4 regions of the Agarivorans albus genome follow, and region 4 is predicted to be linked to each of the others. Evidence: predicted binding sites of a transcription regulator. Region 4 holds the regulator's gene; each other region holds the start of a gene.
The links. The regulator sigma-54, encoded in region 4, starts transcription at its own class of promoters, with help from an activator protein. The targets are predictions, from matches to a motif close to GTTGGCACGNNNNTNGNNT.
Positions count from the first base shown of each region.

Region 1: a site for sigma-54 is predicted at 1,528-1,546, ahead of flgF (flagellar basal-body rod protein FlgF). Genes of this name have one in related genera too.
Region 2: a site for sigma-54 is predicted at 1,506-1,524, ahead of K5620_RS05065 (EF-hand domain-containing protein). Genes of this name have one in related genera too.
Region 3: a site for sigma-54 is predicted at 1,930-1,948, ahead of nifH (nitrogenase iron protein). Genes of this name have one in related genera too.

Region 1 covers NZ_AP023032.1:2,906,641-2,909,804, forward strand. Annotated here, with positions in the region: gene flgG (flagellar basal-body rod protein FlgG) at 1-725, opposite strand, end outside; gene flgF (flagellar basal-body rod protein FlgF) at 742-1,488, opposite strand; gene flgE (flagellar hook protein FlgE) at 1,643-2,980, opposite strand; gene K5620_RS13080 (flagellar hook assembly protein FlgD) at 3,013-3,164, opposite strand, start outside.
Region 2 covers NZ_AP023032.1:1,085,631-1,088,794, reverse strand. Annotated here, with positions in the region: gene K5620_RS05070 (threonine/serine exporter family protein) at 1-1,024, shown strand, start outside; gene K5620_RS05065 (EF-hand domain-containing protein) at 1,173-1,433, opposite strand; gene ggt (gamma-glutamyltransferase) at 1,793-3,164, shown strand, end outside.
Region 3 covers NZ_AP023032.1:2,433,118-2,436,281, reverse strand. Annotated here, with positions in the region: gene K5620_RS11250 (T1SS-143 repeat domain-containing protein) at 1-1,581, opposite strand, end outside; gene nifH (nitrogenase iron protein) at 1,994-2,872, shown strand; gene nifD (nitrogenase molybdenum-iron protein alpha chain) at 2,915-3,164, shown strand, end outside.
Region 4 covers NZ_AP023032.1:648,986-652,149, forward strand. Annotated here, with positions in the region: gene ptsN (PTS IIA-like nitrogen regulatory protein PtsN) at 1-129, opposite strand, end outside; gene hpf (ribosome hibernation promoting factor) at 138-425, opposite strand; gene K5620_RS03120 (RNA polymerase factor sigma-54) at 450-1,952, opposite strand; gene lptB (LPS export ABC transporter ATP-binding protein) at 2,005-2,730, opposite strand; gene lptA (lipopolysaccharide transport periplasmic protein LptA) at 2,730-3,164, opposite strand, start outside.

The DNA.
Region 1 (3,164 bases), 2.3 Mb from region 4:
TCGTAAACCCGTTGCGCCTCAATTAAGTTAACCAGCTCCTCGGTCACATTCACGTTTGAAGTTTCTAAAGAACCTTGGCGGATAGCGCCTAAACCATTCTCCGATGCAATACCATTTTGAGGAGCACCACTAGCGCCGGTTTCTAAATACAAGTTTTGGCCACGAGGCTCTAATCCAGAAGGATTAACAAAGTCAGTAATGGTAATTTGGCCAATAACTTGACTGTCGGTTTGTCCAGGTAAGCGAACACTTACCTCGCCGTCTTCACCTACTGTAAAGCTTTGTGCATCTTCAGGTACTTGAATTTCTGGCTGTAAGGGATAACCAGATCCAGGTGTAACAATAGTGCCTTCATCGTTAAGACCAAATTGGCCATTACGGGTGTAAGCTGTTGTACCGTCGGGCATCAAAATTTCGAAGAAACCACGCCCATCAATCATTAAATCAAAAGCGTTATCGGTAGTTTGCACATTACCTTGGTCATGGTTTTTTTGAGTGGCGATAACTTTAGCACCGGCACCAATCATTAAGCCCGATGGCATTGTCGTGTTCTGAGACGAACGGCCACCCGGTTGGTTAATCGTTTGGTAAAGCAAGTCTTCAAATACTGCGCGACTTTTTTTATAACCGACAGTACTGGCATTGGCTAAATTGTTTGAAATAACCGATACGTTGGTTTGTTGGGCATCTAAGCCAGTTTTACTAATCCATAATGCGGGATGCATAATACGCTCCTTATACCTAGCTTAATCGCAACAAGTTATTGGTTGCTTTTTCGTTTTCTTCAGCGGTTTTCATCATTTTTATTTGCATTTCAAATTGACGTTGCATGCTGATCATATGTGTCATTTCTTGCACTGGGTTCACGTTACTTCCCTCCAGCGCTCCCTTAACCAACTCAACGGTGGCATCGGGCTGATAAGGTTGACCATTAGTGGCACGAAATAAACCGTCATCGCCTTTAGTTAACTCGCCAGCAAAAGGATTGCTTAGCTTAATACGGTTAACTTCTTCCAAGGCATCGGCAGGTGCGCCTTCTGGCCGAATCTCAATGGTGCCATCTTCGTTAATTTCTAGCTTTTCAACAGGTAGGGGAATAATAATTGGCGCGTCTTGATTACCTAATACGGGCTGCCCTTGCATGGTTTGTAAAACACCAGCGGCTGAAATGGTAAAGTTACCATTTCGAGACAACGCTTCATTACCATCCTTGTCTTGGACCGAAATCCAACCTTCACCTTTAATCGCCACATCTAGATCCCTACCAGTGGTTTTTAACAGGCCATCGGTAAAGTTTTGAGTTGGGCGCTCGGTCATAGCAAATACCCGAGATGGCATGCCCGGGCCGAAAGCCTGCATAGAGCGTGCATTCTCTAAATCGGCTTTAAAGCCTGTGGTATTTGCATTTGCAAGGTTGTTACCACGTACCGCGAGCGAGTGCATGTTTTGTTTTGCACCGGTCATCGATATATAAAGTAGTTGGTCCATGTCTATTTCCTACGTCAATTAGCTGACTCAAAGGAAACAAAGCAATTAGAATGCCAGAAGATAAAAAATGATAAGCGAGAATAGAAAAGCCAATTAAATCAATAAAATAAAAAGGCAGCCAAGGCTGCCTTTTTGCTCAAATGCTAATTGGCTATTAACGTATCTGAATAATAGTTTGCTGTAGCGTTGAGTTAACTTCTAAGGCACGAGAGTTAGCCTGGAAGTTACGCTGAGCACTAATCAAATTAACCAACTGCTCGGTTAAGTTAACGTTAGCTTGTTCTAAAGAAGCAGAGTTGATTTTACCGAAAGTCCCCGAGTTACCTTCACCGGCAATCGCTTCACCACTTAACTGGGTTTGCTGCCATGAGGTATCACCGATTTGCGCTAAACCTTGGTTATTGGCAAATTTAGCAACCGATACTTTAGCAATATTGGTTGTTTGACCATTACTGTAAGAGGCAACAACCAAACCATCTGGGCCAATATCAATACCTGTCAATTTACCAACGGTAGAACCATCTTGCGACAAACTAGATACTTCAAAGGCTGAGTTGTACTGAGTTGGGCCATTTAGGTTAAAAGTAATGGTTTGCGTTGGATCTACAGAACCCGTTACCGGATCCCATACACCACCTGGGCCGTTTGGTGGAGCAGTACCAAGCGCTACAGTCTCAATAATAAGTGGCGCTGTAGATGCTAATGCACCGGTATTATCAAAAGTTAAAGTCGCTGATGCAGGGATATTTGGATTAGGGTTACCCGCGTTAGGGGTATTAGCTGTACCACCTGCAACATCTACTGGCATACCGTCAATGTATATCAACTTGTGCCATGTGTTAGCCGTAGTGTCATCTTTAATAAAGAAGGTCTCAGCGACATGCGAGCCACCCTGCGAATCATACACCGTCACCGAAGTGGCAGAAGTGTAGGTATTGCTGTCGGTTGGGTCGAAATCGCCTATATCGTGAGTAGTACCGCTCGACGGCAAGTTAAAGCTCATATCAACTTGGCTTGTCATGGTAGGGTTACCTACTTCAGCACTAATTTGAATTGCGCTGGTTGCAGCCATACTCACCGCTGAAGGCGTGCCGCTGTTGTTCACGGTATAACCTTGTAGGTATTGACCTTGCGAGTTAACAATAAAGTTATCAGCGTTTAACTTAAACGCACCCGCACGAGTAAACTCTCGTGTTTGAGTGGTTAAGTCTGATGCGGTAACAAAAAAGCCTTCGCCACTGATCGCCATATCTAAGGCATTCTGGGTAAAGTTAAGACTACCTTGGTGGAATTGCTGAGCTACATCTACAGTTTTAACACCATTACCAACTGCGGTACGAGCATTTGAGAAAATCGATGTTGCATACACATCGGCAAACTCAGCACGCGACTCTTTAAAACCAATGGTGTTGACGTTAGCAATATTGTTCGCCGTTACGTCAAGATCCTTTTGCGAGGCATTGATGCCGCTTAGAGCGATATTAAATGACATCTCTCAATCTCCTATCGTTTTACTATTCTTTGTTAGGCCTTGGCTACTTCAAGAACATCGCTCATTGCAATGCCGCCTAAGCCTTCTAAATTGACGACTACGCCAGATGTGCCACCTGCTAAGCTCACGCTACCTACGCTTGCATATGTTGCGGTGGGTAAACTGATCTCTTTACCGCCTTGAA
Region 2 (3,164 bases), 440 kb from region 4:
TAACTATGTGATGCGAGTAAAGCCCGGTGAAATCGATTTAGGTTTATTGGCCCGCACTAATCAACTGGTTAAAAAAGTAACCGAAGAAGAAATCAGTTTGGCCGAGGCCATAGAGCGGCTAAACCAAATGGCCAATCAGCCAGCCTTACACTCTCCTTGGGTAATTTGCTTGGCTTTTGCCATTACTGGCGGCGCATTTGCTATGTTAATGTCGGCTAATTGGAGCACCATTATTTGGTCGAGCTTGCTTAGTTGTATTTCATTTTATTTGGCTTATCGCGCCGAGCACTCTAAAGGAGTACATGAAGCCTTAGAGCCGGTAGCTGCGCTGCTCTGCTCCTTTGTGGCCGTGGCTATTTCTCAGTTTGTGCCAGACGTAAACATTCCCATTGTGGTGCTTTCGGCGATCATTATTTTCATTCCTGGTTTATCGCTCACCCTTGGTTTAAGTGAGTTAGCAGCACGCGAACTAATATCGGGTACGGCAAGGGTAATGGACGGCATTATGGTGTTGTTTAAACTCTATTTTGGCGCGGTGTTAGGCATGGCCTTTGGTGCTCTAATTTGGGGGCAGGTTGATCTTCAATCTAGCTTTGTTAGCACCTGGTGGATTAAGTGGCTAGGTGTGGTGTTGTTATCCTTAGGCCTTAGCGTGGTATTTAAAGTACGCGCTAAAGATTTACCTTGGGGCATTCTTTCGGGAGTGATTGCCTATGCTGCTGCCTTTGCTGGCAGCGCCTACCTAGGCGAAGCATTAGGTCCTTTTGTTGGGGCATTTATTGTGGGTGTTTATGCAAACCTATTTGCCAAGTTAACCAAGTCTCCGGCATCGGTGGTATTGCTGCAAGGCATAGTATTATTGGTACCGGGTAGTAAGGCTTATATCAGCTTAAATTCATTGGTTTTAGGTGAGTCAATGGTGAGCATCCCCAATATTGGTTCGCAAACATTTTTGATTTTCATGTCGATTGTGGCGGGGATTTTATTTGCTAACGTAGCGGTACCGCAACGTAGCTCGCTATAAAGAAAAAAGGCGCTTAAGCTAGCACAGACTTAAGCGCTGGAAAATTATCGAGGATTAAAACTGCTACAAACTAGACCAAATCGCAGAAAAATTGGCCCCCGACAGCGTCCTAAAATTGGATCGGTTCACGAAAACATAAAGGAACTAACTATTCAGCTACTTCGCTGTTTTCAGGGTCTTCAGGTTGAACGGAAATTTCAAGGTTTATGAATTCTGCTTGGCTTAATACACCATCCTGGTCTGTATCAAGCTCACTCCATACTTCAGTAAGGATCGGTAGTTCGGCAGCTTCTTCCATGCTTACCACCAAATCTTGGTTGGTATCTAGGTCTTTGAACACTTCACTATTTGCCGAGGCTAGGCTGGCTACAAATAGCGCTAACACTGGAAAGCTATACTTCAAGTTCATAAGAAACTCCTTGTTTAACATCTACTTCACTAAATGGCCGCTAACTAGGTTTAGCGGTTGACGAACTACATATAGCAAAGGTCGAACCAACTTTTAAAAAACAATTAAAATCAACAACTTAACCAAAATTCAGGGACGCAACTTAAATGCCAGCGTCGCCTACAGGCGACACCTAAATAGTGATAAAAGCCAAAACCGACGAGTTATGCGGCTTCAAGCTGTCTCTTATCTACGTCACCGCTGTGCTCAATTCTCATACAAATAGAAAAACCTGCGTAAATTCAGTCATATAAACAAGCGATGGCGATTAATATATGGACTGCTACACTGGCTAAATACGCATTAAAAAAGGATTTAGCATGTTTACTCGCAACCTCATGGCATCAACCCTAATAATTAGCGGCTTTTGCTATTCAAATAGCCAAAGCGCCGATGCTTATGCCCCAGAGCTAGCCAGCGGAGTGCAGGCTAAGACCGAGGTCACTGCCAAAAAATTCATGGTGTCGGCTGCTAACCCCTTAGCGGTTGAAGCCGGTTATGAGGTGCTAAAGGCAGGTGGCAACGCCGTAGATGCAATGATTGCCGTGCAAAGCGTACTAGGCTTGGTTGAACCGCAATCCTCAGGGATTGGTGGCGGCGCTTTTGTGGTGTATTACGATGCAGCCAAGCAACAACTCACCACCTTTGACGCCAGAGAAACAGCCCCTTCACAAGTTGATGCTGGCTTGTTTTTGGACCAGCAAGGTAAACCGCTAAAGTTTTATGACGCAGTGGTGGGTGGGCGTTCAGTAGGCACACCTGGAGTTATCGCGCTGTTTGAAGAAATGCATCAGCGTTACGGTAGCAGCAATTGGCAAGATTTGTTTAAACCGGCAATCGGCTTAGCCAAAGAAGGCTTTAGAGTGAGCCCGCGATTGGCTAAGTTAATTGCTGGCGACGCTGAACGCCTCGGTCGCTACCCAACTAGCCGCGACTACTTCTTTGATGACTCAGCCGAGCCTTTACGCGAAGGGCATTTACTACAAAACCCTGATTACGCTAGCACCTTAAAGTTGGTCGCAGAGCAAGGCGCTTCAGGTTTTTATCAAGGTGATACCGCCAAAGCAATTGTTGCGGCTGTTGGTCAATTCAATGACAATCCGGGCTTGCTTAGCGAAAAAGATCTAGCAAATTACCAAGTAAAACAGCGCCCTGCCCTTTGCTCTGCTTACTTTCAATACTCAATATGTGGCATGGGGCCACCGAGTTCAGGCGCTAGCACCGTTGGACAGATCCTCGGTATTGCCGCGCATTACCCCTTAGCAGATTGGGGACCTAATAATCCACAAAGCTGGCGTATTCTCGGTGATGCTTCTCGCCTAGCCTTTGCAGACCGAGGCGCCTACCTTGCCGACAGTGATTTTGTCGACGTGCCACTTAGCAACTTACTAAGCCCTGAGTACCTTGCCAAGCGCGCTAAGCTGTTAAGTGGGGATAAAGCCTTAACCTCGGTAAGCCCTGGCGAGTTGCCTTTAAACGCCTATCGCAGTATGGACCAAAGCCTAGAACTTCCTTCTACCACTCACATCAGTATAGTGGATGCCCAAGGCAACGTATTGTCGATGACCAGTAGCATTGAGAATGCCTTTGGTTCGAGAGTATTTGTAAAAGGGTTCTTACTTAACAATCAGCTGACTGACTTCTCATTTGTCGCTGAGAAAAACGGCAAGAAAGTGGCGAACGGAGTAGCTG
Region 3 (3,164 bases), 1.8 Mb from region 4:
GGAAACAGAGTTTCCAGCAATATCACTGGTAGATGCCGTTAAGTTAAGCTCCCCATCGGCTAGGTTACTCAGATTGCTGCTAGGTATTAACCACTGTCCGTTGGCGACGGTAGTTTTTAGGTTAAGGCTTGCACCATTTATATCGGTAATTTGAATATTAACTAACTGGCCATCTTCAACATCAGTTATTTCACCAAACAACTGTGTCGCTGGTACCTCTAAGGCATTTACATAATTGTCGCCTTGGCCATCGATGTTTGCGCTGATGTTAGCTAAGGTGTCCTTAACAATGGATGAGCTAGCACTCGCTAGATTGCCCGCTATATCAGAGGTGTTGGCGGTAATGGTTAAGCTACCTTCAGCTAAAGGTGTTAAATCAACATTACTGATTTGCCAGCTGTTATTAGTAACCGTGGTTTGAAAGCTTAGCTGCTCACCGTTATTGTCTGTAACCGTAACACTAACTATTTGGCCATCTTCAACGGCTGCAACTTGGCCGTATAGTAAAGTAGAAGGGGACTCTATAGCATTTATATAGTTGTCGTTAACTCCATCGATATCGGCAGTTAAGCTTGCGAGAGTATCTTTAATGATTGTAGAGCTAGCTGATGCAGGGTTTCCAGCTATGTCTACCGCGCTAACGTTAATGGTTAACACGCCATCTTGTAAGGCCGTCAAATCGGCGCTGGCGATGTTCCAACTGTTGTTAAGCACTTGGCTGGTAAAACTGAGTTGCTGGCCTGACTCATCAACAACTTGCACCAGTACCACTTGATTGTCTTCTATCCCGATTATGTTTCCATATAAGGGAGTAATCGCTTGTTCATACTGGTTTACGTAGTTGTCGCCTTGGCCATCTATTTCCGCTTCAATAACAGCCGTTACATCTTTAATGCTTGAATCGTTGGCATCGACAAACTGCCCAAAGTAATCAGTCACGCTAGCGTAAACATCAATCGGTCCTTCGTTTAGCGATTGAATATCGAGATCTTGGTAACTGTAGTTATTGTTACGTACTACAGCCTCTACAGTTAGAGTTTGCCCTGCAGAATCGGTAAGCGTAATCACTACGATGCGACCATCTTCTACATCTGGTGCCTCGCCGGTAATTAGTACAGCCGGTACTTCAAACTGGTTTTCGTAGCCATCGCCGCCATCTACAATATTCACTGTTAATTGCGCTTGGTTACTTAAAGGAGGAATTTGGTCAGCTTGAGCACCCTGTTGATTGGTATTTGTTACAGCTTGCTCTGTCGCTTGTGTATTAAAGCCTGCTTCTGGGAGGGTTTCATCTAATGTGGGCTGTACACGAACGATAAAGGACGCGCCTTGGCTACCTTGCTCGCCGCTGAGGGGGGAAGTATTCCCAGAGTACAAGGGTGGACTATCTTGTTGGCTGTTATTAGTTTCAGTGGAGTCGAGTTCGCTATCTGCGATGGTTTGTTCAGCATCACTCACTAGGTTTTTAACTAGGGGGATGCTGCTATCGATTATTTCAGTTGGTTCAACCTTGAGCCAACGTCCATCACCCATGACTTTCCAAATTTGACCTTCGATGTCAACGTAGACAACTGGCTTCATCCTTTAGCCCTTACAGTAAACAAAATATGCCTAACATTATGTTTAGCACATATTTTTCAACATTGAGCAATTTGTAAACTAATTACTTAAGAAAGCCTTTGAAGGCTTCATCTTGTTGTCTGTTGATTGATGTTTATTTCAAAAATCTACTGTTAGCTAGAAGAGATTCTTGCCCCTGCTATACCTCTAAATAGTGTCTAAGCAACTAACAAAAGCAGTGAGGTTGTGCGTACCGTTTGCGACAAAGCCTACATTTGCAGCCTAAATTGTTTGTCTTATGTACTCAAAAACTTGCCGTCAATTAGTTATAAGTGACTTAAATACAATGACTTAGATTATTCCCTAGAGTTTGGAACGGTTCTGGCAATAGCTACAGTGGGAACCGTTTATCAAGCTAATAGGAAGAAATGTTATGGCTATTCGTCAATGTGCAATTTACGGAAAAGGCGGTATTGGTAAATCTACCACTACTCAAAACTTAGTTGGTGCTTTAGCGGAAGCGGGCAAAAAGGTGATGATTATTGGTTGTGACCCAAAAGCCGATTCAACACGTCTAATTTTACATGCAAAAGCGCAAAACACCATTATGGAAATGGCAGCGGAAGCGGGTTCGGTTGAAGACATCGAATTAGAAGATGTACTTAAAGTGGGCTACGGCGGTGTACGTTGTGTTGAGTCAGGTGGTCCAGAGCCAGGTGTTGGTTGTGCTGGTCGTGGTGTAATCACAGCGATTAACTTCTTAGAAGAAGAAGGCGCTTATGAAGAAGAACTAGATTTTGTATTTTACGACGTACTGGGTGACGTGGTGTGTGGTGGTTTCGCCATGCCTATTCGTGAAAACAAAGCTCAGGAAATCTACATCGTTGTATCTGGTGAAATGATGGCGATGTACGCTGCTAATAACATTTCTAAAGGTATCTGTAAGTACGCTGCTACTGGTGGTGTTCGTTTAGCGGGTCTGATTTGTAACTCACGTAAATGTGACCGTGAAGATGAGTTAATTGAAGCGCTAGCAGCCAAAATTGGCACTCAAATGATTCACTTTGTGCCGCGTGACAACGTTGTACAGCAGGCTGAAATTCGTCGTATGACAGTAATTGAATACAACCCTAAATGTAATCAAGCTGACGAATACCGCACCTTAGCCAAGAAAATCATCGACAACAAAATGTTTGTAGTACCTACGCCGGTAACTATGGATGAGCTCGAAGAGTTGTTGATGGAATTCGGCATCATGGATGAAGAAGACGAATCAATCATTGGTCAAGTAGCTGAAGAAGCCACAGCTTAATCACTCATCTCAGTGAGTAAATTGATGCTATAGGAGGCAGCAATGTCAGATAAAAAAGCAGAGACTCAAGCGCTGATTGATGAAGTGTTAGAAGTCTATCCAGAAAAAGCTAAAAAAGACCGCCAAAAACACCTAGGTGCAAACGACAGCGAAGGTGGAAGTTGTATTACTGCTAACCGTAAGTCACTTCCTGGTGTTATGACTGCCCGCGGTTGTGCCTACGCAGGTTCAAAAGGGGTAGTGTGGGGGCCAATTAAAGATATGGTGCATATCTCTCATGGTCCAGTGGGTT
Region 4 (3,164 bases):
AATGCATTGGGTAGTGGTATCAAGCTGCTTGGCAGCCAGTTCGCTTACTATTTCTAGGGCGCGTTTTTTTGAAGAGCATTGAACTGCACTTTGGGTGCAGTCCAAGCTAAGTACTTTATTTAGTTGCATGGGGGTGGCTAACGTTTGTTAAGTTTTTCTTTATGTTTGATGACTTGGCGATCAAGTTTATCAATCAGGCTGTCGATGGCGGCATACATGTCAGAATGCTCAGAGGTTGCAAATACTTCGCCGCCGTTTAAATGTAATGTGGCTTCAGCAATTTGGTTCAGTTTTTCTACGTTGAGGATGACGTGAACGTTATTGATCTGATCGAATCGTCGGGTGAGTTTGGCAAACTTGGTGTGGACATATTCTTTCAAAGATTCAGTTATTTCTACGTGGTGTCCAGTAAGGTTAATTTGCATAGATATCTTCCCCTTTTAGTGGCCTTAGATAAGGCTCTTACGTTGGTTAGAAGGTGGAATTGCTAAAGACTCACGATATTTAGCAATCGTACGTCTTGCCACCTTGATCCCCTGATCTGCCAAAATATCAGCAATTTTGCTGTCGCTGAGTGGTTTACTGGTATTTTCGGCAGCTACCAGTTTCTTGATTAATGCACGAATAGCGGTTGATGAGCACTCACCTCCACCATCGGTAGCCACATGGCTAGAAAAGAAATACTTAAGCTCGAAGATGCCGCGAGGTGTATGCATGAATTTTTGGGTGGTTACCCGGGAAATGGTGGATTCGTGCATTTCTACAGCTTCTGCCACATCGTTCAGTACCATTGGCTTCATGGCTTCTTCGCCATATTCAAAAAACGCCTGTTGATGATGAACAATGCAGTTGGATACTTTTAATAGGGTTTCATTTCGGCTCTCGATACTTTTAATAAACCACTTGGCTTCTTGTAAGTGGCTACGAATAAACTGGGTATCGTTAGCGTTGGTAGAGGTTTTACTTAAAGATGCATAGTGGGAGTTAACACGCAACTTAGGCATTGCATCTGGGTTGAGCTCTACAACCCAGCGGCCTTGGCGTTTTACAACCGATACATCCGGGATAACATACTGGGCTTGGTTAGGCTCTACCGCGTTACCTGGTCGAGGTTCAAGCGTATGAATCAAACGCATGACTTCGCGTAACTGGTCTTCTTTAAGTTTGGTTTTGCGGGCTAATAGACGAAAATCGCGATTAGCTAATACATCAATGTGATTTGAAACTACATCTTTGGCTTCATTTAGCCAAGGGGTGTCTTCGGCAAAACGGCTTAATTGGATTAGTAAACACTCTTGCAGCGAGCGCGCTGCTATACCAACTGGATCGAAATGTTGGATGCGTTTAAGTACTGCTTCTACTTCATCTAGCTCTACATCTAAGTCATTGTTATCGCTTGAACGTAAGCCTTCTAGTAGCTGCTCACAGTCTTGGGTGAGGTAGCCCGATTCATCTACTGCATCAATAATGGCTAAAGCAATAGCTTGGTCTACTTCACTAAATGGAGTGAGTTGCATTTGCCACAATAAGTGGTCTTGTAAAGAGTCGACAGTTTCGCCCTGAAACAACATATCGTTGTCATCGCTCACGGCGCTGCCAGATGAGCTGGCTGGGGCAGAACTGGCGCTGTAGATATCGTCCCAAGTAGAGTCAACAGGGAGGTCGTCAGAAACAGTTTCTTGATTAATGGCATCGCCTGCTTCAATTTGACTGTTGTCTATGTCCGCAGTGGATTCGGCCTCGGTAGACTTCTCATTGGCAGATTTAGCGTCGGTTGCGTCACTATCACTGGCGTGAGACTCATCCGCCTCAAGCAGAGGGTTACTTTCCAGAGCCTCTTGAATCTCTTGCTGTAAATCCAGTGTTGAAAGCTGGAGTAAGCGAATGGCCTGTTGTAACTGGGGGGTCATGGTTAACTGCTGACCAAGACGCAACTGCAAAGATGCTTTCATTAACTACCGCTGTTCCTTCTTCTTATTGTCTTTTTTTAAACTTGCACTTTAACTATAGCTTGAATTGTTCTCCGAGATAAACTCGTTTCACATGTTCGTTTTCGAGAATTTCTTCTGGCTTTCCTGAGGCTATCAATTCGCCTTGGCTAACGATATAGGCATGCTCACAAACATCGAGAGTTTCTCGAACATTGTGGTCGGTAATTAGTACACCTAGACCGCGATCACGTAGGTGTTCAATGATCTTTTTAATATCGATAACAGAAATAGGATCTACCCCTGCGAAGGGTTCGTCAAGCAAAATAAACTTAGGTGCGGCGGCTAGCGCTCGGGCAATCTCAACCCTTCGACGCTCACCACCCGATAAGCTCATGCCTAGATTTTTGCGAATATGGCCAATGTGAAACTCTTCAAGAAGGTCGTCTAATGCACCAATTTGTTGCTCTTTATCGAGGTCTTTTCGGGTCTCTAATACGGCGAGTATGTTCTTCTCCACAGATAAGCGGCGAAAGATGGACGCTTCTTGCGGAAGGTAGCCAATGCCTTTGCGTGCGCGGGTATGCATCGCTGTACTAGAAATATCGTCATCATCGATGAGGATTCGGCCTTGGTCACGAGGCACCAAGCCCACCACCATGTAAAAAGTGGTTGTTTTGCCAGCGCCGTTTGGACCTAACAAGCCAACAATTTTACCGGTTTCTACATTTAGACTAACGTTTTTAACTACCTTACGGCCCTTGTAGGCTTTAGCTAGGTTTTCAGCAATTAGCGTACTCATTATTGCTGGTCTTCCTTGGGCGTTAGTTCGTCAAGCTGCTGAGGCAGGAAAATAGTAGTTACACGGCTATTTTCGTCGCCTTGTGCCACCATTTCTTGTTTGTTGATGCTGTATTTGATCATTTTACCTTTTACCAAGCTCTCTTCTTGTTTGAGTTGAGCATTGGTGGTGAGTGTTAGCGTTTGGGTTTTTAGGTCGTAACGCACTTCGTTCGCTTCAGCTTCAATTGGCTTGCCACTATCAAGTAATTGATAAAACGTTGCGGGTTCGCCTTTAGCGATCATTACTTCGCTGCCTTTTTCTTCGCTACCAATAACACTGAGTTCTTCGGCGTGCATTTTAATCGAGCCTTGAGTCACCACAACATTATTGTAAAAGGTGACTCGGTTTTCTTTGATATTGACCTGCTGGCGGTCAGCATCAACAATAATTTG